Regions from separate parts of the Abyssisolibacter sp. ZYX002 genome, predicted to be linked through region 1. Evidence: riboswitches for the same ligand, from Rfam matches in the RefSeq annotation. Region 1 holds a riboswitch; each other region holds the start of a gene.

Region 1 (10,542 bases):
GCTATAGATATTGTTAAATTTAACGAAGATTTACTAAATCTAATGAACGGTAAAGAAGTAGAACTACCTATATTTAATTTTAAAACGGGTAAAAGAGAAAAAGAAGGGATAAAGTTACAAATTGATGAATCTCAAATTATAATAATAGAGGGGATTCACGGACTAAATGAAAAACTTACTAGTATGATACCACATGAGAAAAAATTCAAAATCTATATAAGTGCGTTAACACAATTAAACATTGATAATCATAATAGAATACCAACAACAGATACAAGATTAATCAGGAGAATGGTTAGAGATTACAAGTATAGAGGAAATAGCGCTCAGAGAACATTAGATTTATGGACTAACGTAAGAAATGGAGAAGAGAGAAACATATTCCCGTATCAAGAAGAAGCAGATGCAATGTTCAATTCTGCACTTGTATATGAACTCTCTGTATTAAAAAAACATGCTAAACCTTTACTCAGAGAAATACATCAAAATAGTGAGCATTATAGTGAGAGCAAAAGACTTTTAAAATTTTTAGATTATTTTAAAGAGATAAAAGATGAAAGCATAATACCCAATACATCAATAATTAAAGAGTTTATAGGAGGCAGTTGTTACAGAGAAGAGTAGAAACCAAAAACACTATTTTTCCATACTATATTTTATAGAGAGAAATTTTTAATTTATGGTGGTGGAAAATTTGCAAGCTAATTTTATTATAGATAGATTAAAAGATAAAGTGTGTATTTATTTTGAAAATGATATAGATAATTTATTAGATAAATTTAAAAATATATTAGTAATACCTTTTTATAATTCAAGTTTAGTAATGACTTATCATCCAAAGAAAAAAGTATGGGATTTTCCTAAGACAGAAATGATAACTGATGAAGATATAAATGCGTGTGTAGCAAGAAGTGGGTTCAATGAAATAGGTGCTACGTTTAACACTGTGCAACCATTTGCTTATTATGAAATTATAGCGGAAGATACAAAAGTTACAACAGGAGTAGTAGTTGGGCAGATAGATAAGTTTGAGCCAAAACCTAGATGGAGTGAAACTGATATAGTTAAACTTTTTAATGAATTACCGGACAATGTAAAAGAAAATGATAAGTTAATATATGAAATGTTGATAAAAGAAGCACTTGATAATCCAAATATATTATTGGAGGGATAAAACTGAGTATAAGAATACCTAAAAATGTAGAAATAATATTAGATATACTAAAAAAATATAATTATGAAGCCTATATAGTAGGTGGATGTGTTAGGGACAGCCTCATTGGGAGGCTCCCTAACGATTTTGACATTTGTACAAGCTGTAAGCCTGATAAGTTAAGAGAGATATTGGATAAGCATGATATAAAAAATATACCTACAGGGATTAAGCATGGGACAATTACAGCAGTTATAGAAGGTAATGCTTATGAGATAACAACATATAGAGTAGAGGGCGAATATAAGGATGACAGAAGGCCGGAGAGAGTTGAATTTACAGAAGATATACTAAAGGATTTAAGTAGGAGAGACTTTACAATAAATGCAATAGCATATAACCCTTTAGAGGGACTTGTTGATCCATTTAACGGGTGTATAGATATAGAAAACAAAATTATTAGATGTGTTTTGGATGCAAAAGATAGATTTAATGAAGATGCCTTAAGAATAATGCGAGCAGTCAGATTTTCTTCTCAACTAGGTTATAAATTAGACGAGAGATGTATACAAGCAATTAAGTTAAGAAGAGAAAAATTAAAAAATATAAGTAAAGAAAGAATAAGAGAAGAATTCAATAAAATATTGAGTAGTGAATTTGTAGATATGGGGATTAAACTTATTAAGAAACTAGAACTAGGTGAATATATAACTGCTTATGATATATTCAGTAATAATGAAATACTTACAATGATGAATAAGATTCCTAAAAATACTGATATTAGATTATCGGTGATGTTTATAGTAAATAATATCAGCACCGAGCAATCAAAAGAGATTATGAAAAAATTAAAATATGATAATAAAACAATAGAAAATAATAGGTTTATTTTAAAGAATTACAATAAATTATTAAAGAGCAACGATGAAACGGAGTTAAAAGAGTTACTAAGAGGTAATTTAAAGTATATAGAACTGTTGATTAAAGTGTGCGATGCATTACAATTATTAAAAAAGTATAATAGTAATATTTTTATAGAAAATAAAGAAAAAATAAATATAATATTACATTCAAATTTCCCGTTAGAGATTAGAGATTTAGCTATAAATGGAGATGATTTGATAAAGATAGGAATAAAAAAAGGGCAAGCGATAGGGAATATGTTAGAAACACTATTACACGAAATCTATCAACATCCAAATGATAATAAAAAAGACATACTTTTAAAAAAGGCAAGAGATATATTAAATCAAAATAGAGATTAGACAAAAAAGAGCAGTGTATTATTAAAGATGTTTAAACACTGTTCATAAATTGCGATTATTTACGATACAAGCCTTATATTGGTTAATTAATTTCACAAAGACCTTTCTATTAAAACAACAAACTTATAACGTAAGCTATCCTTCAAATTTACTATTACTTTGGTAAATAAGGATGAATGACAACGCCTAATAATTGTCAAAAATGATTGTGGTTAATATACTTGTCACTTTCATATCGAGCAACAGGTATATGAGATAAATACAAATGATGTGGTTAGTTTAGAAAACTATTAAATGAAAGGTGGGTGTTATGCGAGTAGATGAATTAAGGAATTACGGGAAGGATATTTTAACTATTCAAAAAAACATGAAGTTACCATTAAAAAGTAAGATGAAGATTATAAATTCAGCGCTAAGATTAGGAGGTCGTTTAGTTTGGCATATGAACCCAGTCGGGTTTTTAAAGTTTATCAAAAAAGTGAAATTAGAAAAGCATAAAGCGCTTCAAATGGATTGGACCCATGTACGGGCAAAGGGTATCTCTGAAAAAGATCTTACCTCAGTTATCAGTAAACAGGTAGTAGCTAAGGTGATGGTTGATATCTTAGGCTATGAGCAAGCTGCGAAGATTAGAAACCACTTTTCAGATAGATGTGCTTATTACATACTACAAGAAGTTTTCGCAAAACCTGAGGATTTTGTTGCGTGCGGTGAAGGTGATTTTTTAGTATCTTTTAAAGAATATTATATAGCTCTTCAAGATGCTATGAAGGAGGTAGGTTTAGAAGAATATGAGGTTGGTATAGATACAAAAGATTGCTTCCAAATGAATGTAACCTATTGCGTGTACCATGAGGTAGCTAAGGCATTAGGGAACTCAATAAATTGCTATTATTCAACTTGCTATGGCGATGAAGTTTTCTTTCCTAAACTATGTGAGCAAGTTAATTTTGAATTTAAGAGAGAGGGAACATTAGCTACAGGTAAAACCTGCTGTGATATGAAATTTACTCGTAAGTAAAATTGGTGGGGTCAAGATTGAAAAGTTGACTTATTAAGTTATAATATACGGATACATTTATTATTTAGAATTTTAAAAAATTGTTTTCTATTAAAAACTATAAATTTATAATGTAAGCCATCTTTCAAATTTATTATTACTGCGGGGAATACAAGTAATCAACGACAACGCCTAATATATTTTATATCAGAATATAGTATTTTAATGTTTCTGTAGTTGTCAGATAAGACAAGATTTTGAGTTTTATAAACTAAAAATTCATTACTTAGTAATATCATGCCTCCATGTGCCCCTATATGGCATAAACTTGCAACAAATTGCTTCTTCATGTTGTACCTCCATTTAACAATACAAGTGTAATATTTTGTACATGGGTATTAATATTATTATAACAGAAATAGATATAAACCTTTAACCTAAAAGTATATCATAAAGTAAAATGAGATAGTATAGACATGTTCTAGAGCCAAGACACATTTATTATTTTTTAGTGAAAAACGGTTTTATCACTACAATAAAATATAATCAACCACAAGGGCTCACAAAGGATATGCTATATTACAATAATAAAATAAGAATCAGAAAAGAAACTAATAATTCATTGACAAGAATGAGCTTCAATGGTACACTCATAATATATTTAAAAACTGAATAATAAAGGCTATTGGTGCAATAATATTGTTAAAAGGGAAGTTGGTTAAATTCCAACACGGTCCCGCCACTGTAAGAGCTTAGTATATTCATTATCCACTGTAATTTGTTATGGGAAGGAGAATATACGTATTGCTTGAGTCAGGAGACCTGCCAATAGTAACAATGCTATTTATTGACTCACGAGGATGAGGAGGTGTTATATAACATAGAGGAATTTATAGATTCCTTCCATATGTTTGTAGTGCCCTTTCTTATGAAAGGGCTTTATTAATTGTGAAAATAACTAGCTAATTATGGCTAGTTTTTTGTTTAAGGAGATGAGACTTTGGTAAAGCAATTAGTACAGAATCCTTTATTGATGATTGCAGTTTGTATTGTTTTAGGGCAAATCATAGGGACAATAAGAATAAGACATATCAAACTTGGTAATTCTGCGATACTGTTTTTGGGTTTGTTAATAAGTTATTTATTAACAAAGTATTTAAAAGTAGATATTAGTATAGAAAAAACAGTATTTGAACTAAGTTTGATTGGATTTATAAGTTCAGTAGGGCTTATAGCATCTAAAAATTTAGCAAAGATACTAAAACAGTATGGTATTAAATTCTTAATATTAGCTTTTATTATAACATTTACAGGAGCAGCTACAACACTAATATTTATAAGTTTATTTTATAGCCAAAAAGCAAGTATAGTAGGTACGTATATAGGGGCACTAACTAGCTCACCTGGCTTAGCTACAGCATTAGAAATAGCCAAAGGAATGTATACTGACCAAAGTGCAAATGTAGGATTAGGATATTCGATAGCTTATATACCAGGAGTGTTGCTCGTAATACTATTTACTCAATTAGTAGGAAAGAAAAATAAAGCAATTGTTAGTGAAGAAATAGTTGAAGTATCTGATGAAATTCAAAAGCCTTTTGATTTAGTAAGCTTTATAGTAGTGATAATTGTAGGAACTTTACTAAGTTTGATTGAAATAAAATTAACTAAAACTACGACGCTTTCATTGGGTATGACAGGAGGAGTATTGATAAGCGCTCTAGTGCTTGGTAGTTTGAGAAAAATAGGAAAGTTATCTTTTGATTTTAACGTTACGCATCTTAGTATAATCAGAGATATATCTCTAAATATGTTTCTAGCAATTGTTGGACTAAATTATGGATATGAAGCTATAAATGCATTAAGTCAATATGGAATAACATTATTGGTAATAGGATCGTCTATAGGAATAATTAGTATAGGGGCAGGATATTTAGTAGGTAAGTATATTTTAAAGATAGAGACTATATATTTAATCGGAGGAATTTGTGGTGGGATGACAAGTACGCCAGGATTAGCAACAGCTATAGATACATTTGAAAGCGAAGAGGTGGTAGTAGGCTATGGTGCAACATATCCCTTTGCATTGATGTTTATGATTGTTTTTACAAATCTATTATTTGGAGGTAGTTAGGAATGAATATACACGAATATCAAGCTAAACAAATTTTAAAACAGTACGGTATAAAAGTGATGAAAGGTTATCTAATAACTAAGGAAGAGGATATAAAACCTAATGTACAAAAGATAGAAAGTGATATAGCAGTTGTAAAGGCTCAAGTTCATGCTGGAGGAAGAAGCAAGGCAGGAGGAGTCAAACTGGTTACATCATTAGCAGAAGCTATAGAGACATCCAAAGATCTATTAGGTAAGACACTCGTAACACACCAAACCGGAAGCGAAGGTGTTTTAGTGAGAAAGCTGTATATAGAAGAAGGATGTAATATAAAGAAAGAATATTATTTGAGTATAGTACTTGATCGTTCAAATAGTCAGGTAGCAGTTATAGCATCAGAAGAAGGTGGAGTAGAGATAGAAGAAGTAGCAAAAAAGACACCAGAAAAAATTATAAAAACTGATGTTAATAGTTGCATAGGATTGACTGACTATCAAATAAGATATATTATCAATAAGCTAAAGTTACCTTTAGAAGCTCACAAAGCAATGGAAAAAACATTAAAAGGTCTGTATAAATGTTATATAGAAAATGATTGTAGTTTAGTAGAAATAAATCCTTTAGTGTTGACTCTAGATAATGATATCGTAGCGTTAGATTCAAAAATAAACTTTGATGATAATGCATTATTTAGACATCCAGATATAAAAGATTTAAGGGATATAAAAGAAGAAAATCCAAAAGAAATAGAGGCGTCTGAATATGGATTATCATATATAGCGTTAAATGGTTCTATAGGATGTTTAGTTAACGGAGCTGGTTTAGCGATGGCAACAATGGATAGTATAAAAAATGCTGGTGGTTTACCTGCTAATTTTCTAGATGTTGGTGGAAGTGCTAGTAGTGAAAGTGTTACAAATGCATTTGTACTTATTCTATCAGATCCTCAAGTTAGAGGGATATTTGTCAATATATTTGGCGGTATAATGAAATGCGATGTTATAGCAAATGGTATAATCAAAGCTACAAATATTATACATACAAAGATGCCTATAGTTGTTAGATTAGAAGGAACAAACGAAGAAAAAGGCAAAGAGATATTAAAAAAGTCAAATGCAAATATTCATATAGTAAACAGTTTGGACGAAGGTAGTGAGATGATAGTAAAATTGCTCAATAAGATAAATTACGAAAATCATAAAAAATATGACACATATGAATAATTTCTTAACTAGTCATGAGGAGGAAAAAGATAATGAGTATATGGATAAATAAAGATACTAAGGTTTTAGTACAGGGAATAACTGGTTCAGCTGCTAGGTACCATACAAAACATATGCTAGAGTATGGGACTAAAATAGTAGCAGGTGTTACACCCAATAAAGGGAATACAGAGGTAGAGGGTGTGCCAGTTTTTAATTCAGTAAAAGAAGCGGTTGAAATTTCAGGTGCTAATGCTTCTATTATTTACGTGCCAGCACCATATGCAGCAGATGCTATATTAGAAGCTGTTGACAGCGAGTTAGATTTAGTTATATGCATTACAGAGCACATTCCTATCCTAGATATGGTAAAAGTAAAGAATTATATTATGAATAAGAAAACTAGATTAATTGGACCAAATTGTCCAGGGATTATAACTTCTGGTGAGTGCAAAATAGGTATTATGCCGGGACATATTCACAAGAAAGGTAATATAGGTATTGTTTCAAGATCAGGAACCTTGACTTACGAAGCAGTCAATGTTATTTCAAAAGCAGGCTTGGGGCAATCGACTACTGTTGGAATTGGTGGTGATCCAATAAAAGGCACTAGTTTTATTGATGTATTAAAAGAGTTTAACAGAGATGATCAGACACATGGAGTTGTAATAATAGGAGAAATTGGAGGAGACGAAGAAGAAAAGGCAGCTGAGTGGATTAAAAACAATATGACAAAACCCGTTGTAGGATTTATAGGTGGGAAAACAGCGCCAAAAGGAAAAAGAATGGGGCATGCAGGAGCAATAGTCTCTGGAGGAAAAGGAACAGCTCAAAGTAAAATAGAAACTCTGAATTCATGTGGAGTAAAAGTAGCTAAAACAATATCTGATATAGTACCAGAACTTTTATTGGCTTTAAAGAATAATCAAAATTAAAAGTTTTTTGAGAAAGGGGATAGGGTTGTGGTGCAAAAACTTAAAGATTACATTTTTATAAATTTGGGATTATTAATAATGGCAATAGGTTTATATTTCTTTTTAATACCTGCAAATCTAGCTGTTGGAGGAGTAAGTGGTTTAGCTATGGTAATACAAGGCTACTTACCATCTATAAACATAGGCTTAGTTATGGGAGTATTTAATATAATACTATTTTTGCTAGGGCTTATAGTTATAGGCAAACAATTCGGAGGGAAAACAATTTATTGTAGTTTTTTATTATCAATTATAATAGGTGTTTTTGAAATAGTTTTACCTTTAGAAGCTCCAATATCAGATGATATAATAATCAATTTAGTGTTTGGAATAGTTATTCAAGGGATAGGAATGGCTATAATATTTCATTATAATGCATCAACAGGAGGGACAGATATTATTGCTAAAATAATCAACAAGTATACACATATAGACATTGGAAAATCGTTGTTTTTGTCTGACTCATTAATTACATTATTAGCAGGACTAACCTTCGGACTGACATTAGGGTTGTATGCATTTTTAGGAATACTCATAAATGGACTGATAATAGATAAAGTAATTGAGAAAATAAACATAAAAATTCATGCATTAGTTATTTCACAGGATTTTGATACAGTTAATAATTTCATACACAATGAACTTAAGAGAGGAACAACATTTTTACCAGGAGTAGGAGGTTATACTAACAGTGATAAAAAAATAATAAGTGTAGTTTTAACCTATAAAGAGTATAAAAAACTAAAAATCTTTATAAAAAAACAAACACCTAAAACATTTATAATAATGAATTTTGTAAACGAAGTTTTAGGAGAAGGCTTTGATTTGACTTTACAAGTAAGATAGTATTACTTCATATAACAATCACAAAACAATATACATTAGCATAAAATATAAAGAGTATATGTCTAGGTATTTGAGGTGAATGTAATATGAGTGATAAAGAGCCTAAAAATATAAAAAATCAAAGCATTACGAGCTTAGCAGTTCCTATCGCTATAGGGATTTTCGGCGGAAAAGCTATTGGGCTAGGTAAAGTTTTTAGTGAAATCACAGGAATGTCAAAAGGGTTTGAGAAAAATGCTAATCTATTAAAACATATTAAGCCGTATTTTTCTCATAGCGAACAATACACAATTTCTAAATTGCAAGATATATTTGATGTATTAAATAAAGTTGGCAGAATCAGAGGAGAGCAGTACGAAACAGAAGTTTGTAGCTTAGATGTTGAATTGGATGTGGGAGAAAAAAAACAGAGGATCATTGAGGCGTTATATGATTATTTAGATTATGATAAAAAACAAATAATAGATAAAGCAATGGAGGTTAAAGAGCAAATATTCACAGCTAAGAGTAAAATAAATGGACTTAATGCATTAGATGACGTGGGTATTAATAGTACTATGGATATTTTGTTTGAATTTATAAAATGTTTTAAGCCAATACTTAGCCAAGAGCATACTAGGAATCTTGACAAATTTGAAAGAGCGGTGGAAGTATTGAAATCACCAGATTGATATAAAGGGGCTACTCATTTGGAAAAGTGACTAGTCCCTTAATTAATTGTAATTAATTATTGTAACAAAAAAAGAACGTAAGCATATAATGAACATATACTTATAATTAGGGAGGGACTGTAGCAGTAGGGCTTATCCTAAGCTATGGGAATATATGTTTAATAGGGTAAAGAAGTATATCAAAGAAGGCGTTGACGATTTATTGTTTTTCTTTTTACTTTTAGCAGTCATATTAAACAATTACATATCTTATTCAGAAGGTGAAGAGAGTTTATTGTTTTTCTTTTTAATTATTTCAATATTTTTAATAAATTAGTAAAATCCCCCTACCTAGATAAATAAAATCAAGAGGACATTTCAATATGAAATGTCTTTTTGATTTTAAAGTCTTAAAAGAGCAATTTATTAACTAAAATCTCTATTAGATAAAACATTGTGAACTAAGATAGTAGCTAGAATAATAGTAGTAATTAAGTAAATAAACAATTTGAGTATTAAATGATTAGATAGATTATAACTACTAATATTGAGCAAATAAACTATAGGGTTTGAGTACAAAAATATCTTCACCAAGAAAAATAATTTATCTAATTTATGATAATTAAATATATACACAAATCCACCTGCAAAAAAATACAAGCACATTATAGTACTAACGTTGTTAACTTCTTTTAGTAGTATACACAATGAAGAACTAATAAATAAAAATATAGCTAAAGCTATAAAGTTGTAGTTAATAAGGAGTATACCTTTTTTAATTTGATGATAATTAAATGATGTATTGGTTTTAAGTATATTAACGCATAGTGATAATAATATACAAGTATAATACAAAATGAACATATATACTATTCCAATGAATAATTTAGAAATAAAGATTTTGAAAGAACTATAACCATTTACAATTGATAGACTACCAGTGTTACTAATATTATCTTTGGCAACATATGAAGTTGCAATAATTAAAACAATAACCCAAAAAAAACCTGTATTTGCTAGAGATGTCTGCATTACTTCTTCAAAAATTGGTTTAGATAAATATCCATTAAAAACAAATCCAACTCCTTTACCAACTGGAATACTACCTCCTCCAACTCCAAATAACGTGAGGGTAATAGAGGATATATTACTCATAACTATAAGGAGTACACCTATTATTGAGTATCGAAACACTTTTGACCATCTGAGTTTTAGGATATCTGTTTTTAGCAATTGTATCATAATATTTCACCTCCTAAAACTTTTTGAAAATAATTTTCTAATGTTTCTTTAGATGATTCTATATGAGTAATATTAATATTTTCTGAAAATAAAG
Region 2 (10,542 bases), on a different contig from region 1:
TCATCAATCTGAGCCCAAATCTTATCAGCATCTTTAATTTTGTTTACTTTAACTAAAGCAGTTGCTTTCTCGTAAAGCTTTCTTAAATTACCTAATTCTTTAGCTGTAAATTTAGCACTTGTTTTACTCATGAATTCGTCAAATGGAACTGGGTTGGGTTTAACATAAGGCGTATCAGGTTGACCACTAATAGGATCTACGTATCCACCACCTAAAAACTTCTCAAAAGGGTTCTCTTTGGGGTTTTCTTTAGAGTTTACTGTAGGATTTGCAGGTTCCACGGGAAGACCATAATAGCCTTTCTCTATATCTTCTAGAAATTTTTTGTAAAACTTTTTGATTGCTTCTTCAGACATCCCTGGGAAATCTAGTCTTGTTCTTTCTGCGAACTCTTCATATGACATTTTTTTGGAGTTAGAGCTTGTTGTTGGCTGTCCGTAAGTACTTCCGATAGATAGACCATTCAAATAGTCATCAAAGCTCATTTTTGATGCTGTAACAGGGAATAAACTTGTTGCTAATACTGTAGATACTAAAACTACTGCTAGTGCGATTTTTTTCTTCATTTTGTGCATATCAAATACCTCCTAAAAATTATAAAATTAGTATAATATTTTTGTCGACAACCATATTATATCATGACCTCATTATACTTTGTAAATAGTACTATGACACTATAAAACTACAAAATGTTCTGAAAATCAAAATAAAATTTTGTTTTTTACGATTAAGTGTTTTTTATGGATAACAACGAGCAATTTTATTACAATAATTAATGAGACTTTATTGATTTACAATAATTTGTACATTATAATAGACTAGCAAAGACTTTAAGATTGGATGATAAAGAATGAACCTAATAATATTATTTGAGCAAGATTTTACACAAGATGATACAGTTAAATTAGAGGGAAGGCGACTTGAGCATGTTTTATCAGTACATAAAGCAGAGGTTGGTCAGACGTTAAAGGTAGGATTGTTAAACGGTAAGATAGGTATTGGCTTGATAACACATCTTAGTAAAGATATGCTATGTATGAAAATTGAACTGTTAAAAGAACCACCAAAACCATTAGAATCCCAGCTGATATTAGCAATGCCTCGACCAAAGGTATTTGCAAGAATATTACAAACAGTCACTGCATTAGGAGTTAAGAAAATATTTGTGATAAAGACATGGAGGGTTCAAAAAAGCTATTGGAATAGTCCAGTACTCAGCGAAGAAAAACTTCGAGATAATATGATACTTGGACTAGAGCAAGCAAAGGATACGATTTTACCGGAAGTTAGAATAGTAAAGTTGTTTAAACCTTTTGTAGAAGATGAAATAAGCGAAATCATAAAAGATACTATACCATTTGTGGCACATCCAATAGCTGATAAGCAGTGTCCATACAACATAAATAAGCCAACTACTGTGGCTATTGGTCCAGAAGGTGGATTTATAGAATACGAAATTGATATGCTTATAAAGTATGGTTTTATTCCAGTAAGCTTTGGTGATAGGATATTAAAAGTAGAGACTGCGATTCCATATATATATGGTAAATTGTATTAGATAGGAGTGGGTTATGAAACTAAATGATATATGTAAAGCATACAAAAATAAAAAAGCAAAGCAAATGAATGTTGATAGAAGATATTCAGTATTAATGCCCTTGGTTGAAGTTGATGGCATACTACATATCTTATTTGAGGTAAGATCAAATAAACTAAGTGAAGAGCCAGGGGAAATAGGATTTCCTGGAGGGCGTATAGAAGAGGGCGAAACTAAGAAAGAGGCAAGTGTTAGAGAGACTTGCGAAGAGTTAGGAATAAGAAGTGAAGATATAGATGTTATTGGAGAGTTAGATTATATTGCAGGTCCATATAATATACAGGTATTTGGCTATGTGGGACTGATAAAGGTTGAGAATATAGAAAACTACAGTAATAGTGAGGTAGATCATTGCTTTTTAGTACCACTTGAGTTTTTTATAGAGAATAAACCAAGAGAGTATGATTCATACGTAAAGATAGAGTTGCAAGATAAATTTCCGTATGATTTGATTCCAAATGGAAAACATTATAAATGGAGAAAAGGAGTATTTCCAGTACATTTTTATGAATATAATGAGTACATAATATGGGGATTTACAGCTAGATTTATTGATAACTTCATCAATTCTATAAAAAAGGGTTTATAAAGATATTATTATAAGATATTATTTTTTTGTTAGATATTATCAATTATATTGAAAATATGATATAATACCGTAATAACTATGTATTGGAGGAGATGAAAATGGATAGTAGAATTGTAAAATTAGCACAGAACTTAGTTAATTTTTCAACTAAAGTGAAGAAGGGTGAAAAAGTATTAATATCAACAGGCGGGACAAGCGCTTATCCACTTATAAGAGCTATAATCAAGGAAGTTTACAAAGTTGGAGCATATCCATTTGTACAATTAGCCAATAGCGCTATAAGTAGAGAATTGATGCTGGGTGCAAGCGAAGAACAATTAAAGCTTAAATCTGATTTAGATCTCGCAAGAATGAAAGAGATGGATGTGTATATCGGAATAGGAGCAGGAGATAACAAGAATGAAACAGCAGATGTTCCAAGTGAAAAAAAGCAATTGATGTTTAAATATGCTAGACCAGCATTAGATCAAAGAGTTAATCATACAAGATGGGTAGTTTTAAGATATCCAAACAACAGTATGGCTCAAGATGCTAACACAAGTTTAGAGAGTTTTGAAGATTTCTATTTTGATGTTTGTACATTAGACTACGATAAAATGTCAAAAGCTATGGATAGTTTAGTAGAGTTGATGAACAAAACAGATAGAGTTCATATCAAGGGCGAAGGAACAGATTTAACATTTTCTATCAAAGATATTCCTACAATAAAATGTGCAGGAAATTATAATATACCAGATGGGGAAGTATTTACAGCGCCAGTTAAAGATTCTGTAAATGGTACTCTTACTTATAATTGTCCAGCAGTCTATCAAGGGTTTACATATGATAATATTAGATTGAAGTTTAAAGATGGTAAAATCATAGAAGCTACGGCAAATGATACTGAGAAGATAAATAAGGTATTTGATACAGATGAAGGAGCAAGATACGTAGGAGAGTTTGCAATAGGAGTTAATCCATATATAATAGAGCCTATGAAAGATACACTATTTGATGAGAAGATTATGGGAAGCTTCCACTTTACACCTGGTAAAGCATATGATGAAGCACCTAACGGAAACACATCAGCAATACATTGGGATTTAGTATGTATACAAACTCCTAAGTACGGCGGAGGAGAAATCTATTTTGATGATGTATTAATCAGAAAAGATGGTAAATTTGTTATACCTGAGCTTGAATGCTTGAATCCAGAAAACCTTAAATAAAGCTATAAATACAGAAAAGTCCAAGATGCAATTTTATCTATGGGCTTTTTTTATTTAGAATAATTATATTGATACAAACTTGACAATATTAACCAAATCAATTACATTTATACTCAAAAGATTATTTGCTTAAATAATAAGGAGATGAGTATAGCTTATGCTAAGAAAGTTATTGATTTATATTTTGCTTACTGCGATAATATTAATAGTTACAGGATGCACAACCCAGAGTAACAAAGAGGTAAGTGTAAAAGAAGAAATTAAAATTACTGATGAAGAAATACTGCAAATAGCAAATAAAGATGCTAAAGAAGAATGTGATAATATAAAAAACGTAAGTATATTTAAGCGCTATAAAAATTACACAGCGTTAATTGAAGTAATACTAGATAGTAATAGACAGTTATTTATGTATTATAATCTTAAAACAAATATAGTATGCTGGGTGCCGTCTGGTACGATGTTTGTGGATTCGTGTAAATTTATTAATGATTATTGTTTTGAACTTAAAATGACTGGTTATAGTTCTGAATTCTATTGTAGTTACGCTCCTTATAAAAAGCATTATAGAATAGCACTTGATGAAGAAGGAAACTATGAGGTAATAGGCTACAATAAAGATATATGGATTCCATTAGAGGAGTCTATAGATTTTGGTGAAGGCGGGAAATTTGTTAATTATGATTTGAAAGACATACGTATATCAAGTTATGGATTACAGTTAGAATTTGACAGGGATAATAACGCATATTTAGATTTTAGACCACGTATAGTTACTGGTTTTAATAACGATAAATTTATCATAGAATTACATGATACAAAGGTTTCAGATAAACAAAAAATATATAATCTAATGAATTATAACGATCGTATAAGTGACATACAGATAGTTGAAGAAGGTAAAAACACTAGATTGATATTGACATTGATAAATGACATGAAGTTCTATAGGATAAAATCTGGATATAAGATTGAATTTGAGTTTCATACTGATGCTGATGGTTTAGTTGAGGTGAGTTAATAATAAATTTTATTTTATCCATATATAATTACTATGGTGATATTTTGATACCTTATGGTAGAGAATAAGATACACAAAGAACTAACATAAAACCAGTATATAATACTTAATATACACAGATGTAATTCATCTTTGCATTGACAAAAGGATAAAAGTTAAACTATACTATATATATAATCAAATAATCTAAAAGGTGCTATGAGGGATGTAAATAGAAACAGCCCCATAGGTAAAAGGGAAAAAGGTTAGAAGCCTTTGCAGCCCCCGCTACTGTATGTAGAGATGAGATTCTTAATAACCACTACTCAAAATATGAGTGGGAAGGATAGAATCAAAGATGACCTACAAGCCAGGAAACCTGCCTTATGGATAATAAAACTAGTGCTTCGGGAGGAAGTATGTTGTTAAAGAAAACACATATTTCTAATGTGTTATTTTTTTGCAAATAACCTCCAAGCTAAATAAGAGAGGAGTTTTAAATTGAAAAGATTTACAAAACTATTTACACTGTTTTTAGCGATAACATTTTTATGCTTAAACATAGCATCACCAGATGTTTTTGCGAGTAGTGAGAAACAAAAAGATTATATTATTAAAGGCTGTAGAGCTTACATATCAACAGATGATGTTAGTAACTATGGTGTAAAAGCAAAAAAAGAAGGTAACAAAGTAAAAGTTTATAATAGTTACGTGACTATGGAGTTTAATATAGACTCAAACAAAGTGAGTATTAATAATATCAATGTAACTTTAGATTGCAAAACATTCGAAGAAAAAGGTAAAGTATACGTACCTTATAGAATGTTACTAGAGACACTCAATTATAAATTAACGTGGTTATCTACCACAAAATCAGTATCTTTTAGTAAGCAATCAGGAGATACAACAAAATATCCATTGACAATAAAAAATGGAGAGAACAAGATTGTAATAGATAAAGAGCCACAGAAAATAGTATCATTAGCGCCAGGAGTAACAGAAAAGCTATATGAACTAGGTGCTTTTGAAAAATTAGTAGGTAGAACACAATATTGTAAGTATCCATCAAAAGTTAAAGATATCAAAAACGTAGGGACTTTGTTTGAACCAAACATTGAAACTATAATAGACTTAGAACCTGATTTAGCATTGGCAGAAACACACTTTAAAAAAGAGATATTAGATAAATTGAGTCAAGCTGGTATAGCTTCAGCATCAGCTAAGACACCAGTGAGCATAGAAGGTATATATGATCAAATGCTGTTAATGGGGAAAATAGTAAATAAAAATTACGAAGCAAGAGCGTTGGTTTCAAGCATGAGATCAAAAGTTCAAAAGATAAAATACGTTTTAAATAATAACAGCAATAAAAAAAGCATATACTATGTTGTTGGAACAGGGCAACACGGCGAATATACAGCAGGAAGTGATACATTTATAGCAGATATGATAAGAACAGTAGGAGCAACAAATGCTGCAGATGATGTAAAAGGCTGGAAGTATAGCGTTGAAAAGATAATAGATAATGATCCAGACATACTAGTAGGTAATAAGACTAATATAGATAGCATGATAAACAGTAGCAATTTTAGTATATTATCAGCTATAAAAAATAAATCCTACGAAAAAATTGATTCGAATATATTGGAACTATCAGCACCAAGAGCAATTAATATAGGTTTGAAGATGTTATTTAAAATGGTACATGGTGATTTAGTAAATGAATTAGGATTCTAAGATGAAGCGGTGATTTGATGTCATATAATAAAAATAAAAGGAAAAACCATATAGTGATACTAATGCTGTCAGCAGTATTAGTATTGCTTATGTTTAGCGCAGTATCTTTAGGAACTGTAAAAATACCAATAAAAGATGTTGTGAAGATAACCATTAACAAACTTGAATTCTTAAATATAAACATGGATATGTCTAGTATAAAAAAATCAGCCATATTTATAGTATCTGAGGTAAGATTACCTCGAGTACTAATGTCAGTTATATGTGGAGGAATACTTGCAATAGTAGGAGTAGCATATCAGGCTATATTTAAGAATCCAATGGCAGATCCGTACATAATGGGATCATCATCAGGAGCAGCATTTGGTGCTACGGTAGGTATAGTGCTAGGAGTGAGTAATAGTTTTATGGGGCTAGGAATAATAAGTATACTAGCTTTTGCTGGAGCGCTAGCCACTACCATAATTGTTTATGGTTTAGCTAGAAGAGGTAGTAAAATATCAACCACTTCAATATTATTAGCCGGTATAGTTATGAGCTCGTTACTTTCTTCAGCAATATCATTAATGATGATTTTTAATCAAAGAGATCTCGGTAAAATAATAGGGTGGACTATGGGTAGTTTTAATGGAACTAATTATAGACAGATATTAATAGTAATTGTACCTGCAATAATAGGGTTAGTTATATTGATATCCTTAACCAAGGAACTTAATGCATTATCTATAGGAGAAGATAGTGCGCAAAGTTTAGGGGTAAATGTAGAGACTACTAAAAAAATAGTGTTAGTAGTAGCATCCTTACTAGCAGCTTGTGCAGTATCTGTAAGTGGCATAATAGGATTTGTAGGATTGATAGTTCCACATCTTTTGAGATTGATTTTTGGTTCGGATCATAGGGTATTGATGCCAGTATCAATTGTAGGAGGAGCTATATTTATGCTGATTTGTGATACTTTAGCTAGAACAGTACTAAATGGCGTAGAAATACCTGTAGGTATAATAACATCAATATTTGGTGGACCATTTTTCCTTTATTTACTCAGAAAATCAAAGAATAGCATATAGAGAGGTAACCGTTATGAGCAGTGCTATGAAAATAGAAAATATATCATTCAAATATACAGACAACTTAATATTAAGAGATTTAAACTTTACAGTTGACAAAGGAGAGTTTTTGGGGATATTAGGACCAAATGGCTGTGGAAAAACTACATTACTTAAAAATATGTGTAACTTATTAAAGCCACTATCAGGAAATATATCAGTTGGGAATGAGAATATTTCAAAAACATCTCATAAAGAATTAGCAAAAAAAATTGCAGTAGTACATCAATTTGATAATATTAGCTTTGATTTCTCAGTGCATGATATAGTGCTAATGGGAAGAATGCCTCACCAAAGAAGATTCTCAGGGGAAACTAAGAAGGATTATGAAGTAGTAGAAAGATGTATGAAGGTCACAGATTCATGGGATCTAAGAGATAAAAAGATACTTCAGATAAGTGGTGGAGAAAGACAAAGAGTTATGCTAGCCAGAGCTTTAGCTCAAGAACCTGAGATATTGCTTTTAGATGAACCAATTTCACATTTAGATATTAAGCATCAAATAAATATATTGAATCTATGTAAGAAGTTAAACAAAGAAGATAATCTAACAATAATAATAACGATACATGATATTAATATGGCTCTAAAGTACTGTAAAAAGATAATAATGATGAATAATGGACAGATAGAAGCATACGATAAGCCAGAGATAGTCCTTACAAAAGAAAATATCAGTAACATATATGATATAGGTGTAGATATAATAAGAAATAAAGATAAGAATATAACTTATATAGTACCAAAGACAGAGTAAAAAAGCAGTCCTTAGATAGACTGTTTTTTGTTTTGAATAGAAAACCAAGGGTAATGCTTTGTAGTGGTACTCGTTACTTTATTTGTGGAAGCATTAAAAAACATTATTCTAACTTGGAGAAGCATCTGTTTATTTGATTGTAATAAGGATAAAATAGATGCTTCAATGTCGTTTACGAATAGTGTTCTTTAGCTTCTAGTGAATTTATTAGTAATTCTTTTTTTAGTAACATAATCTAAGAAAAACAACCTTTCTTCATAACAAATGATTTATTGTCAATAGCACGCATAGTAGCGAGTATCCCTTCCAAATGATCATACTCATGTTGAATAAGTTCAGATAAATCACCTTCAAGATGAAGTACCTGCTTTACATTGTTCATATCCGTGTATTCAAGTCTACATCGTTTATGGCGCATAACTTTTACATATAAATTGGGTAATGACATACAGTCATCAAGCACCTCTATCATTTCATCATCTTCGAAAGTAAGAATAGGGTTAATCATGACAACAGGTTTATCAATATGCATGTATATAAGCTTTTTCATCTCGCCAATTTGAGGAGCGGCTATTGCTCTTCCTGCATTATGTATACGTCTGTATTCCATTAGAGTATCATGTAAATCAGAGATAATATCCTTTATTGAATCAAGGTTATGGGTGTCAATTTCTTCACTTCTTTCATAAAGTTTATTATTTCCTAAAATTAATACATCTTTTATCATGTGATAATCTCCTTTGACATTAATCAATTTGTTTCAATTATACCATAAATAATAAACAAAAAAATGCATCAACAAGATATGAGATAAATAAGGAGGAATCAAATATAATATCGATGCATTAAATAAAAAGCCTCATATTATTTAATTAAATTATGTTTAGAATTGCTATTGATAAATAACCAGCTTGCAATAATTCCAGTAAGAGGAGCAACTATCACAAGACCTATACTACCAATCAAAGTACGCATTATTTCAGCTGAAATAATCTTCATGTTAATAATTCTTATAAAGCTTGATTCCCTAATTTGAAATAACATAAATAGTGTCAAATATCCTCCAGAGTAAGCAAGTAATAAAGTGGTAGTCATTGTGCCAATAACATCTCTTCCTACATTAAAACCAGATTTAAGGAGTTCTTTTCTACAGATATCCGGCTTTTTCACTTTTATTTCCCAGCAAGCAGATGATATGTCCATAGCTATATCCATAGCTGCTCCAGAAGAGCCTATAATGATGGTCGCATAAAATATACTTTTCATATCTAGATTAAAATATCCAGAAAAAACAATAGTTTCAGCATATGGAGATGTCATCCCCCCTAAACCCAGCTTGTTTCCTATTATAACAGTAAGAAATAGTGTTATAGCCAGACCAAAGATAGTACCTAAAAATGCGACAAGCCCTTTTTTTGTAAAGCCAGCGACAGAAAAAAGTATAATAGCTGTCAATATAATTAGTATAAATGTAGTGACTAACAAAGGGTTTTTATTTGCAATTAAAAGGGGGATTAGAATTTTCCACAAAATAAAAACAGTAGCAATAAATGAAAAGAGTGCTTTTAAACCAATAACCCTTGAGTACCATACAAGCAATATCACAAATATCAGAAATACATATAATATATAATTTTGTCTGTAAAGATCAACAGCTTTGGCAGATACTATGTTGTTGTTATCATCATATTTTAATGCAACGATTAGTTTATCACCAACTTTGTAATAATTATCAAAGTCAAGTTTACCTAAAAGAGAATTAATAACATTAGTAACAATCCCATCGTAATTTGCAGTTATAATTTTAACACGTAATATTTGATTCCCTATAGAAGATAATCCTGCCTTAACAACATTAGAATCATCAATTTCCATTACTATGCCTTTAACTTCTTGGATTTTTTTATTATATTGTTTATTATTGTCTATAGATTTTATAAAAATTAAGATTATGACAAGACATAAAATCGTATATATAAAAGATACTCTTATTTTCATGAAAGACCTCTTTTCTCTTTATAAGTAATTAAAATTATTTAGAGAGTTCAAGTTTAAGTATCTTAGCAGTTAATTTGGCTATTTCAGTGTTATCTAAAAATCCATTATAGAGTTCAGAACCAGCACCTATAGCACTCATTGGTATTTGAGTAGCAGTATGGGCATATGAAGTCCAATAAATCCCTGCTCTTTTAGATAGAATATGAGTTACAGCCATAGCAGTTTCATCATATTTGTATCTATTACCCTCTGAAAACTTAGACTCATCAGACATAGCCATGCTTTTTTCTAATAGCTCTTTTTCAGTTTTAGTTAGATTACATAGACCAAAGTTTTTCTCAATTAATTTATAAAATTCATTTCTATTTCCATTATAGCTACCTTCAAGAGATTCAATTGACATTTTTGCATTAAATAATTTTTCTAGTGTTAAGAAATAATCAGTATTAACTCCCATTCCAAGACCTCCAGTTTCATGGTCCCCCATTACAAGTATAAGTGTATCTTCTGGGTGTTTTAAATAAAAATCATATGCTTTTTTTATAGCATT
Region 3 (10,542 bases), on a different contig from region 1:
GACGTTCTTCCTTTAAGTCTCGTGCAAATTATAGTCTGAGAAACATTTGGTAATGTAAATTCTTTTTTTATAGTAGCAGCTGCCGCAGTAAATGAACTTACTCCTGGCACTACTTCATACTCAATATCTTCTTTTTCTAATATATCCATTTGCTCTTTTATTGCCCCATATATACTCGGATCTCCTGTATGAACTCTTACAACTTTTTTACCTTGTATTACTCCGCTTATAGTTACGTCCATGACCTCTTCCAATGTCATACTTGCACTATTATAAACCTTTGCATCTTCTTTTTTATCGCTGTATACTTCTGGGTTTACCAAAGACCCTGCATATATTATAATATCAGCATTATCTATTAATCTTTTAGCTTTTATTGTCAATAATTCAGGATCTCCTGGTCCAGCTCCAACATAATAAACTTTATTCATATTAAACCCTCCATTTCTTAGCTGTTACAATAAAGACTGGATTGTTACTCATCATCATTGTCAAGCTCCCTATGTTTTTTCCTCTAGATATATGAGCTTGTACTACTTCAATATCTTTAAAACTATATTTTTTTAGTAACTGTATGAATTCATATAAATTCTCAATACAAATAAAATTAGCTACTATTATTCCATCAAGATTGTGATTTGCCCACTTTACTATATAACCTAGTTCTCCACCACTTCCCCCTACTATTATTCTATTTACATCTTTTATATGAGGTAAGCTAGTTGATGCAGTGCTATGGTAAATTCTTATATTATCCAGCTGGAATTTTTCTATATTCTGTTTTATTAATTCTATAGCTTCTACTTTTTTTTCTATTGCGTAAACAATCCCTTTTTTCGAGTTAAGTCCACATTCTACAGTTATTGAACCTGTCCCTGCTCCTATGTCTACAACTTTACTATTTTCTTGTATCTGAAGCTTACTAAGGGTTATAGCTCTTATTTCTGATTTAGTCATTGGGGCATTTCCCCTTATAAAAAGTTCATCTTCTAACCCAAAATGCATTACTCATCCACTCCCCTACAATAACTACCGTTAGATATTATAACTATATTTATATTTTCAGTTTTATATTTGCTTGCTTCCTCTAATGAAAGCTCTATAATTTTCTCATTGTCATACGATAGATTTTCTCCAATATACATATTGCAATCTGAGATATTATTATTGAGTAGTTCTGTAGCTATTGCTGAAGGTGTCCATACCTTATCTGTAAGTACCCCCGTCATTTCGTACTCTTTTATATATTGTACAAATTCAATGTATCTGCCATGTAAACTTATCAGTTTTGCTCTCTCATATGTTCTACCTACCCTCGAAAACATATATTGCATACTACTTATCCCTGTTATTATATTTAAATCTGAATTATTAAAATATTTTTGCATATATCTAACTAAGCTATAAAACCCTGTATCACCAGATACTATTACACTTATCTTTTTTTTTGTTCTTCTTTGATGTATTAAATGTATTATTTCTTGTAGATTTGAATTTATATATACTATTTCTTTGTTCTCTACATAATCAAGTATACTGCTTATATTCCTTTTCGCTCCTATCACTATATGAGAGTTTTTTATTTCCCTTAGCGCAATGGGTAGTATGTAGTCTTTATTACCTGGTCCAAGTCCAATCACATTTATTTTATTCATTTAAAAATTCCTCCAAATAATCATCTGCTAGTTTACTTTTACCTATTACTCCATATTGATTTGTAAATATAATTGCTTGAACCTCGACTTCTTCTAGAGTTCGTTCACTTGCTCTAATTGACACTCTTTCTGCTATAACATTAAATACCTGCTGTTTGTTTTCTTGCTTTATGATATCAACTACTTCATCTGTTGTTATACATTCTAATATCTCTTTTATTAATTTAGAGCTACAATCATATAGTGACCCACAGTACGATGCTATCACTTCCATTCTACAATCAGCATACTTGCTATGTGTCTGAAATATACCTCCTGCAACCTTAGACATTTTTCCTAAATGCCCTATTATCAGTATCCTTTTTATGTTTTGTCTTGTAGCATAGTCCAACATGTATCCTATATAGTTACTTGTTTTAACTATATATTTATCTTTTATTCCAAGCTTCAAAGCAAAATCTCTCCCGTAGTTACCTGGTACAAAAACTATACTCTCTACTCCTTCTGCTTTAAGCATCGATATCTCAAGAGCCAATGATTCTTTCTGGGCATCTTCTGACATAGGCTCTACTATCCCACTTGTACCGATAATTGATAATCCTCCTACTATTCCTAGCTTCGGATTAAAGGTCTTTTTTGCAATTTCCTCTCCATTAGGTATCATTATCTCTATCTCCACTCCATTACTTGTTGGTAATACTTCTTTTACATGAGATAGTATCATTTTCATAGGCACTGGATTTATTGCAGGCTTACCAACTGATACTGATAACCCCTTTTTTGTTACTACTCCTATCCCTTTACCTCCCTTGATATTAATACCTTTTTCAATTTTTCTTGCTGTGGCGTATATTTTTATACCATTTGTTATATCAGGGTCATCACCACTATCCTTAGTTACAGAGCATGTTACTTGATTTTTTTCTACCCGAACATCTTCTATGTTAATTTTTAACTTTACTCCTTTAGGCGTATTTATATCTACATTTTTTAGAATCATATTTTTAAATAACATCATAGTCGAAGCTTTTGCAACTGCAGTGGCACATGATCCTGTTGTATAACCACATCTAAGTTTCTTTCCATTTTTAATAATGAACTGATCTGTCATAGTACTACTTACCTTTACACATTTTTAATATTGCATTTATTATTGATACGGCTACTGTACTTCCGCCTTTACGTCCCTTTATAACTATAGATGATATGTTAGTTCTTTTCATTAATTCATCTTTTGACTCTGCCGCTCCGACAAACCCAACTGGTACACCTATAATGATAGGTACTGGTTCTTGATGGTTTTCTTCAATTAACTCCATCAGCTTATATAAGGCTGTGGGTGCATTCCCTATGACAAATATTTTAATATTTTTATCGTGATAAGCTTTTTCTATAGCTGTCATAGACCTTGTTACGTTTCTTTCTTTTGCTATCTTTTTTACATCTTCATCATGTACATAATTACACACCTTACAATTATATTTAGCTACGTTTGTTCTGTTAATCCCAACTTTTATCATGTGTGTATCTGCATATATAGCACATCCACTTTCTAATGCTTTTTTACACTTTTCTATAACATCGCCATTAAATTTTATTAACTTTGAATATTCAAAGTCTGCTGTTGTATGTATTACTCTTTTAACAATGCTCAGCTGCTCAGAGCTAAAACTATCAACGTCCTCCATTATTGATTCAATGATTTCCATGCTTTTAGACTCTATAGCATGTGGATTAACTTCAAAGTTGTTCATATTACTCACTCTCCTTGTGATTGGTAAAATTCATCCATCTTTTTTACAAAGTTATTAAAAAATTTTAAATTAGTATAGTAATGAATATGAGCATATGCGCCTAATCCATTTCCCTTTTCATATCCACAGTTCCACTCTTTTGTAATTTTATTTTTTCTGTATTTTTTCAATCTGAATACTTTTTTACCACCTTCATCTACTTTTGATCTATGAAACTCGTGTACTCTTGCTTTATCACTCTCTTCTCCATATATACATTTCTCAGTTAACTCAAGCTCCGCATACCCAAAACGTTGTAGTCTTTTTGTCATATATGAATCTTTATCAAACCATCCAACCATTTTGTATTTGTTTGAGTCGAAATCATATATATTATTACATAGATACATCAACCCTCCACATTCTGCGATATATGGTATGCCTGATGATAATTTTTCTAATATGCTGTTTTTCATGGTCTCATTCTGTTCTAACTCCTTTGCAAACACCTCAGGAAAACCTCCACCAAACATTAATCCATGAATATTGTCTGGTAGCTTCTCATCATGTATTGGGCTAAACGTTACTATCTCTATATCATTTTCTAAGAATAAATCTAAGTTATCATGATAATAAAAATTAAACGCTTCATCTTTTGCTATCGCTACTCTAAGCCCTTTATAACTTTCACATACAGATTTAACATGATTGCTTTTGATTTCAGTCTTGTTATATTCTTTGCCTAACTTAACTAATCCATCTATATCTATGGTCTCTTTTACATGTAGCGCTAACTCTGTTAGTAATCCATCTAATGTTTCATTTTCAAAAGATGGTACTAACCCTAGATGTCTGCTAGATAACTTAATATTCTCAACTTTCTTCATATAGCCCAGTGGCTTTACATCCGTATAGGTTTCTACGGCTTCTTTTAATATATAGTAATGAATATCCGAACTCACATTGTTAAATATTACTCCCTTTATATCAATTTGTGAATCAAAGTCTGCATATCCTTTTACTATAGCAGCTATACTTTGAGATAAACCACCTCCATTCACGACCAATACCACAGGTAATTTGAGTATTTTAGCTATTTTTGCTGTACTCCCTATATCACTTCCTATTTCTGCTCCGTCATATAAACCCATTACTCCTTCTATGACTGCAAAATCACTACCTAATCTATTTTTATTATATAGATATTTTATAACGTCATCTGTTAACATCCATGAATCCAAATTTCTACTCTTTCTGTTCGTTATATATGTATGATACGCAGTATCTATATAATCTGGTCCAACTTTGTATGGCTGAACTATCATCTCCTGGGATAACACTTTCATTATTCCCATTGATATCGTTGTCTTTCCTACCCCACTATTTGTTCCAGCTATAATAACACCTGCCAAATCATCACCACCTTAATAAATATAAAAAAACACACCTAAAAAATAGGTGTGCACATACTCTAAATCTCTATATAAGCATATAAAGCTAAATACCACCTACCTCCCACCGAAGTAGTAATACTAACCAGATAAAAGGCAGGTCTCCTGACTTACAATCATTCTACTCTCTTTCCTTCCCATTTGCACAGTGGATATTAGATTTCGTCATGTTTACAGTAGCGGGGGCTGTAGTGGAATTTCACCACTTTCCCTCTTAGCTCTTCTTATAAAGAGAACCTTTTACTAATATTCAGTTTTAATATAGCTTTATTTTAATACATATCATATTATAAAGTCAAGTTTCGCATTATAATAGGGTGTCTAATTAGACACCCTTAGAATTTCAAAATTATATTACTGTAATATTTTCAGCTTGTGGTCCTTTTGGTCCATCAACTATATCAAAAGAAACTTTTTCGCCTTCTTCTAATGTTTTGAATCCTTCTTTGTTGATTTGTGAGAAATGTGCGAATACATCGTTTCCTTCCTCTGTAGTAATAAATCCAAATCCTTTTTCACTGTTAAACCATTTTACTGTTCCAGTCATATCTTTACCTCCAAAATTTTTATTCTTTAATTCCTATAAAGCATCTATGAATAAAAAATTTGAAGCAAGTTTATTCATACATCACTATTTATTATTGAATCAAAGTTATAATTATAGTATATACTATTTTGGCTTAATTACAAGCATTATTTTGCATTTTCATAAAAAATATGAAAATTTTATTTCTATTTATTATATCATTCTACTTATCAGGCTCCAATACAAAAGATGTTGCAAAATACCTACTTTGATAAGGGAATTCAGGTGGAGGCTCAACGCTACAAACAAATTGATTACTAAACCATCTTGCTTCTTCGGTAGAAGTTCCATTTAAATAATCTCTCCACCCTTGAATTGGACCTCCTGGTACTATTCTGTATTTTTCTATAAATTGATAAAGCGCTGCCCTTTGTGGTTTTTGTTGTGCTTGGAAATTAACCGTATCTGTCACTGTAATTTGCGTAGATATAGACACGCTAGTTGAGAAAGAATTTGTAAGTGATACAGATAATGATGCGGATATTTCAGACCCTTCAAATCCAGCTTTAAATCCTACTGTTGAACCTACTGTGCTTGAAAATGTCTTACTTTCCTGTGTAGTAACACCAGAAGTAACTGCTACAGACTTTGTATAAGTTTGCCCTGGCTGTATGTTTGATATTTCAGATAATAAATTCCAATAAGATTCATTATGCACCTTTGAACCCTGTGCTGCACCAGCATATTTATCTAGTAAAATTGCAAATACAAAATCTCCTTGATTATAGTAAGTTCCATTTGACCCAACTGTTTCTACAAATTGCCCTTGACTATTTAAATATCCCTTATATATATCAATTTGATTAAAGCCAAAGTATAGTTTCCCACTCTTTCTAGCATAAAAACTTACAGGTATATACTCTACTAGACCACCATCAGCACTACCTGCTTTAACCGTTCCTGGATAACCATAGTAATACCAATTTGGATCTGGTTGAGGAAATATAATTGGAACAGGGCTTCCCCCACCTCCTTCTCCTACCTCTGCTCTGTACCCTGGAGTCACTATTGTTTTGTTGAGAGGTGTTAATTTACTACCATTGTTATACAATAGCTTTGAACCACCTGAATCTAATCCTGAATAATTCATATAGGGATTATTGTAATAATTGTTAAAATCATAAAACATTCCATAACCTCCTTCTAATTCATTATATGCTTTCAAGTTATAGAAGTTATCACACTTACACTGTAACCATCAGTTAAAAAATTCATAGTTAATATATACAATTTTACACATAGATTTTTGACTAAATATATATTTTCGTGTTATATTTATGAATTTTCATGTCTGATATATTGTTATCTTGTTTAAAATACTATAACTAAAGTTGATTAGCTGATGGTCTTTCTAGTATATCAGTGAATTCTTTTTTGTTCTTCATATTCTCATTCTAAATTCATAATGTACTTTCTCCTCATTGGATTTATCAAATTTACATCTCACTTTTTTGCTGTAGTCCGATGAATTTTCATGTTTGAATATGTAGTTTTTTTATTGATTTTTGACTTAATTTATGTATTTTCATGTCATCATAATACATATTCACGCCCCGCATATTGTATTATATTGTCGTAAATTGTAAAATATATATACGAAATATTCACACAATTTATAAGGGGGCCTCATTAATGAGATATAAGAGATTATTAATTTTAGTATTAATGGTAGCATTATTTATTCAAGTTGTTCCAGCAAATGCAGCACAAATCAATCAACAAATACAACAACAGATTACTGGGCAAGCTAACCAACCCTTTCAATCTAATCGAATTGAACAAAAACAAATCTTAGAGAAATGGCAAAGAAAAAGCAAAAACACCAGTCAAAATTCTGTAGATTTTCAAGTTCATTGGAATAAGAAAAAAAGCATCCCTAACTTTGTACAAGGTCTAAATTCTGATAAAAAAATCAAATCTAGTCAGCAAGCTATTGACTTTGTAAAAAACAATGAAGCTTTATTTAATATTAACTCTGGTAAATATAAACTTAATAAATCATTTAAAGATAAATACAATATGACTCACTATAAAATTATTCAAGAGATTGATGGTATCCCTCTCTATGGAAAAGAACTAGTAGTTCATACCGATAAAAATAACGAAGTGTATGCACTAAACGGTGCTCTACAACCTGACATAGGCATTGATACTGTTAAATGGAGTAAATATATTACTTTATCTGACGAAGAATGTATAGCCAAAGCGAAAGAATTTTTAAACATTGACTCTATTGACTCTAAATTAATATCAAAGCCACAAACTCAGCACTATCTATATGAATTTAAAGACAATTGGTATTTAGTAAACCTTGTCACACTCCAATTTAACGAACCATATCCAGCTAACTACAAAATATTCGTTGATTTAACGTGTGGTAGCATCGTTGATTCATATAACGCTGTTGCAAATGGTAGTGTAACTTGTAGCGGAACAAATAGCTTTGGTGATACAGTATCTCTTAATGGGTATGAACAAAATAGTTACTACTACTTATACGATACTACTCATGGTGCTGTTATTGAAACTTATACTCTTAATAATATTTTAAATGCTACTCAACCAGGAGCAAGAGTAAAAAATACAACTGGTAATTTCAATGCCATGAATGAAAGAGTTGCAGTTGATGCTCATTCAAATCTTGCAAAAGTATATGATTTCTATTACAATACTTTCGGTAGAAAAGGGTTTGATAATAGAAACAGTAATATAAAAAGTTCTGTTCATTACTATGACAATAAAAGTGGTAAAAACAATGCATTCTGGAATGGTCGTCAAATGCTATTTGGTGATGGCGACGGTGAGAGTTTTGGTTCTTTTGGATCCGCTCTAGATGTTGTTGCTCACGAATTTACTCATGCTGTTACACAATATACAGCTAACCTTGAATACAGAAATCAGTCAGGTGCTATAAATGAATCTATATCAGATGTTTTCGGTGTTCTTTGTCAAGGTCCTGTAGATAAATGGTGGCTTGTAGGAGAAGATTGTTATACTCCTGGTAAATATGGTGATGCACTACGTGATATGAAAAATCCAGAAAATGTTGACCAACCTCAACCTGGTCATATGAACAGCTACAAAAATGTTAGCTACGATAATGGTGGTGTACACATAAACAGCGGTATCCCTAATAGGGCATTTTATCTTATAGCTAATTCTTTAGGATTTAATAAAACAGGTAAGATATACTATCGTGCATTAACATCTTACTTGACTTCTACTTCTGATTTTATGGATCTTAGAAATTCTATATTACAATCAGCTTCCGATATTTATGGAGCTACAAGTACAGAATATAATACAGCTAAAGATGCATTTAGTAAAGTAGGACTTGGCTCTTCTAGCAGTTCAGATACTTATGAACCAAATGATACAGCTTCAGATGCTTATGGTCCATTAGTTAGCGGTAAAACATATGAATCTTATATAAGCTCTGAATCAGATAATGACGTTTATAAGTTTAAAACAACAGATTACTCTACTATTAGAATATCACTTACTAATTTAGCTGGTGACTATGATTTGTATTTGTTCAATGGGAATGGAACTCTTGTTGCAAAATCTGAAAACAACAATACTACCAGTGAGTCTATTACTTATAATGGGTCTAGTGATACTTATTATATAAAAATAGTTGGCTACAATGGTGCGTATAGTACAACTAAACCTTATCGTTTAACTGTCACCTATTAAAATTCATCAAATAAACAGCAATAGGAGGTGTCTCACTCGAGGCACCCCCTATTTTTTATGAAATTTTACTTGTGGTAGTAATTTTTCCATTTACTTTACTTAAATTTTTAATTTTCATTGTAGGGTTATTGATACCATATGAATCCATTATGTTCTCTAGTATCTTTATTTCGTTCCTTTTAATAACTACTTCAATTTTATATCTTCTACCTCCATTTAAACCTCTAGCAACAAAGTTATTAACTGTATAACCTTCTTCTCTAAGTTTTTCAGCTATTACAATCATTTTATTTTTATTCTTTAAAAATATATCTACTTCTGCAATTCCCAGTGCTAAACGTTCTTCTATTTTGTTACCAATATATACTCCTACCGTTCTACCAAAAGCATATGCTAGCGTAAAATGAATACCTTCAGAACTAGTTACTTTTGTTACAACTGTCGCAAAAATCATGGCATCTACAAATACAACAATATAAACCGGATTCATGATTTTTTTTGAAATAAGTATAGTTTTTAATGTAGCTAAAATATTAGTAAAAGTCGTTATTATAAATAAACCTATTAACCCTAATATAATATTTTGAGTAATAGTCTCACTTCCTTTCTTTATCTTTAGTTGAAATCATTATTTATGGCATCTTAAATAAATATATTACTGTAATATACTAAAAAATATTTATACATAATACGTTTTGGGATAATAAACAAGAAATGTCGTGTTGTCTCTTGTATTTCTGATAAGTACTTAATAATTTTCGATTTAACGATGAGAAAAATATAAAAAATATAATACTTCTATCCAATTTTATTCAACTATCAATATAGTATATAATAAAATGAATTTTTTTGCAAGATTTTTTTATATTTTTTATCTAGTAAAAATTATTATAGTAAATGCCATTGATAAATGTTACTTACAAATTTATAAAACATCAATTGAGTAAAACCAAGCTATTATGATATAATCTTGTATGTAATTCTTAACAATTAAAATATAAGACAGGTAGGTTAAATATATGAATATACTATCAGCTGAAAATCTGAGCAAAAGCTACTCTGAAAAACAATTATATAATGATATTTCATTTGGTATAGATAGTAAAGATAAAATAGGCCTTATTGGCGTAAATGGTACTGGAAAATCAACTCTTCTAAAAACCCTAGTAGGATTAGAGAGTCTTGATAGCGGTGTGATAACTATGAACAAGGATATTACTATTGGTTATTTGCCACAAAATCCTCATTTCACTGAAAATACTAGAGTATTAGATCAAATATTTAAATGGGATACTCCTATAATGAATGTGATAAGAGAATATGAGGACATTGTGCATAAGCTTGAAAAAAGCAATAACGATACTAATCTTCAAAAAAAATTGATTGAATTAAGCAATAAAATGGATGCACTAGATGCTTGG

What was found. Region 1 has a riboswitch for cobalamin ahead of P3X86_RS10835 (aspartate-alanine antiporter-like transporter). Riboswitches for the same ligand answer to the same signal wherever they lie in the genome.
Region 2: it holds a riboswitch for cobalamin, as region 1 does, so the genes downstream of both, P3X86_RS00110 (helical backbone metal receptor) here and P3X86_RS10835 (aspartate-alanine antiporter-like transporter) in region 1, are expected to answer to the same signal.
Region 3: it holds a riboswitch for cobalamin, as region 1 does, so the genes downstream of both, P3X86_RS00655 (cobyrinic acid a,c-diamide synthase CobB) here and P3X86_RS10835 (aspartate-alanine antiporter-like transporter) in region 1, are expected to answer to the same signal.

The regions. Positions count from the first base shown of each region.
Region 1 covers NZ_JARMXH010000003.1:167,881-178,422, forward strand. Annotated here, with positions in the region: gene P3X86_RS10810 (uridine kinase family protein) at 1-624, shown strand, start outside; gene P3X86_RS10815 (NUDIX hydrolase) at 695-1,174, shown strand; gene P3X86_RS10820 (CCA tRNA nucleotidyltransferase) at 1,219-2,418, shown strand; gene P3X86_RS10825 (L-2-amino-thiazoline-4-carboxylic acid hydrolase) at 2,729-3,439, shown strand; gene P3X86_RS10830 (hypothetical protein) at 3,598-3,768, opposite strand; cobalamin riboswitch at 4,088-4,262, shown strand; gene P3X86_RS10835 (aspartate-alanine antiporter-like transporter) at 4,419-5,552, shown strand; gene sucC (ADP-forming succinate--CoA ligase subunit beta) at 5,555-6,757, shown strand; gene sucD (succinate--CoA ligase subunit alpha) at 6,790-7,671, shown strand; gene P3X86_RS10850 (YitT family protein) at 7,699-8,556, shown strand; gene P3X86_RS10855 (hypothetical protein) at 8,643-9,227, shown strand; gene P3X86_RS10860 (hypothetical protein) at 9,633-10,448, opposite strand; gene P3X86_RS10865 (ABC transporter ATP-binding protein) at 10,445-10,542, opposite strand, start outside.
Region 2 covers NZ_JARMXH010000001.1:22,730-33,271, forward strand. Annotated here, with positions in the region: gene P3X86_RS00085 (hypothetical protein) at 1-575, opposite strand, end outside; gene P3X86_RS00090 (16S rRNA (uracil(1498)-N(3))-methyltransferase) at 851-1,558, shown strand; gene P3X86_RS00095 (NUDIX hydrolase) at 1,572-2,186, shown strand; gene P3X86_RS00100 (aminopeptidase) at 2,285-3,394, shown strand; gene P3X86_RS00105 (hypothetical protein) at 3,552-4,415, shown strand; cobalamin riboswitch at 4,590-4,795, shown strand; gene P3X86_RS00110 (helical backbone metal receptor) at 4,896-6,131, shown strand; gene P3X86_RS00115 (FecCD family ABC transporter permease) at 6,149-7,198, shown strand; gene P3X86_RS00120 (ABC transporter ATP-binding protein) at 7,212-7,994, shown strand; gene P3X86_RS00125 (peptide deformylase) at 8,230-8,721, opposite strand; gene P3X86_RS00130 (YibE/F family protein) at 8,859-9,992, opposite strand; gene P3X86_RS00135 (alkaline phosphatase) at 10,027-10,542, opposite strand, start outside.
Region 3 covers NZ_JARMXH010000001.1:148,843-159,384, reverse strand. Annotated here, with positions in the region: gene cobM (precorrin-4 C(11)-methyltransferase) at 1-431, opposite strand, end outside; gene cbiT (precorrin-6Y C5,15-methyltransferase (decarboxylating) subunit CbiT) at 433-1,005, opposite strand; gene cbiE (precorrin-6y C5,15-methyltransferase (decarboxylating) subunit CbiE) at 1,005-1,655, opposite strand; gene cbiD (cobalt-precorrin-5B (C(1))-methyltransferase CbiD) at 1,648-2,766, opposite strand; gene P3X86_RS00660 (precorrin-8X methylmutase) at 2,771-3,409, opposite strand; gene P3X86_RS00655 (cobyrinic acid a,c-diamide synthase CobB) at 3,415-4,800, opposite strand; cobalamin riboswitch at 4,918-5,095, opposite strand; gene P3X86_RS00650 (cold shock domain-containing protein) at 5,189-5,386, opposite strand; gene P3X86_RS00645 (hypothetical protein) at 5,589-6,554, opposite strand; gene P3X86_RS00640 (M4 family metallopeptidase) at 7,058-9,121, shown strand; gene P3X86_RS00635 (DUF5698 domain-containing protein) at 9,177-9,632, opposite strand; gene P3X86_RS00630 (ABC-F family ATP-binding cassette domain-containing protein) at 10,141-10,542, shown strand, end outside.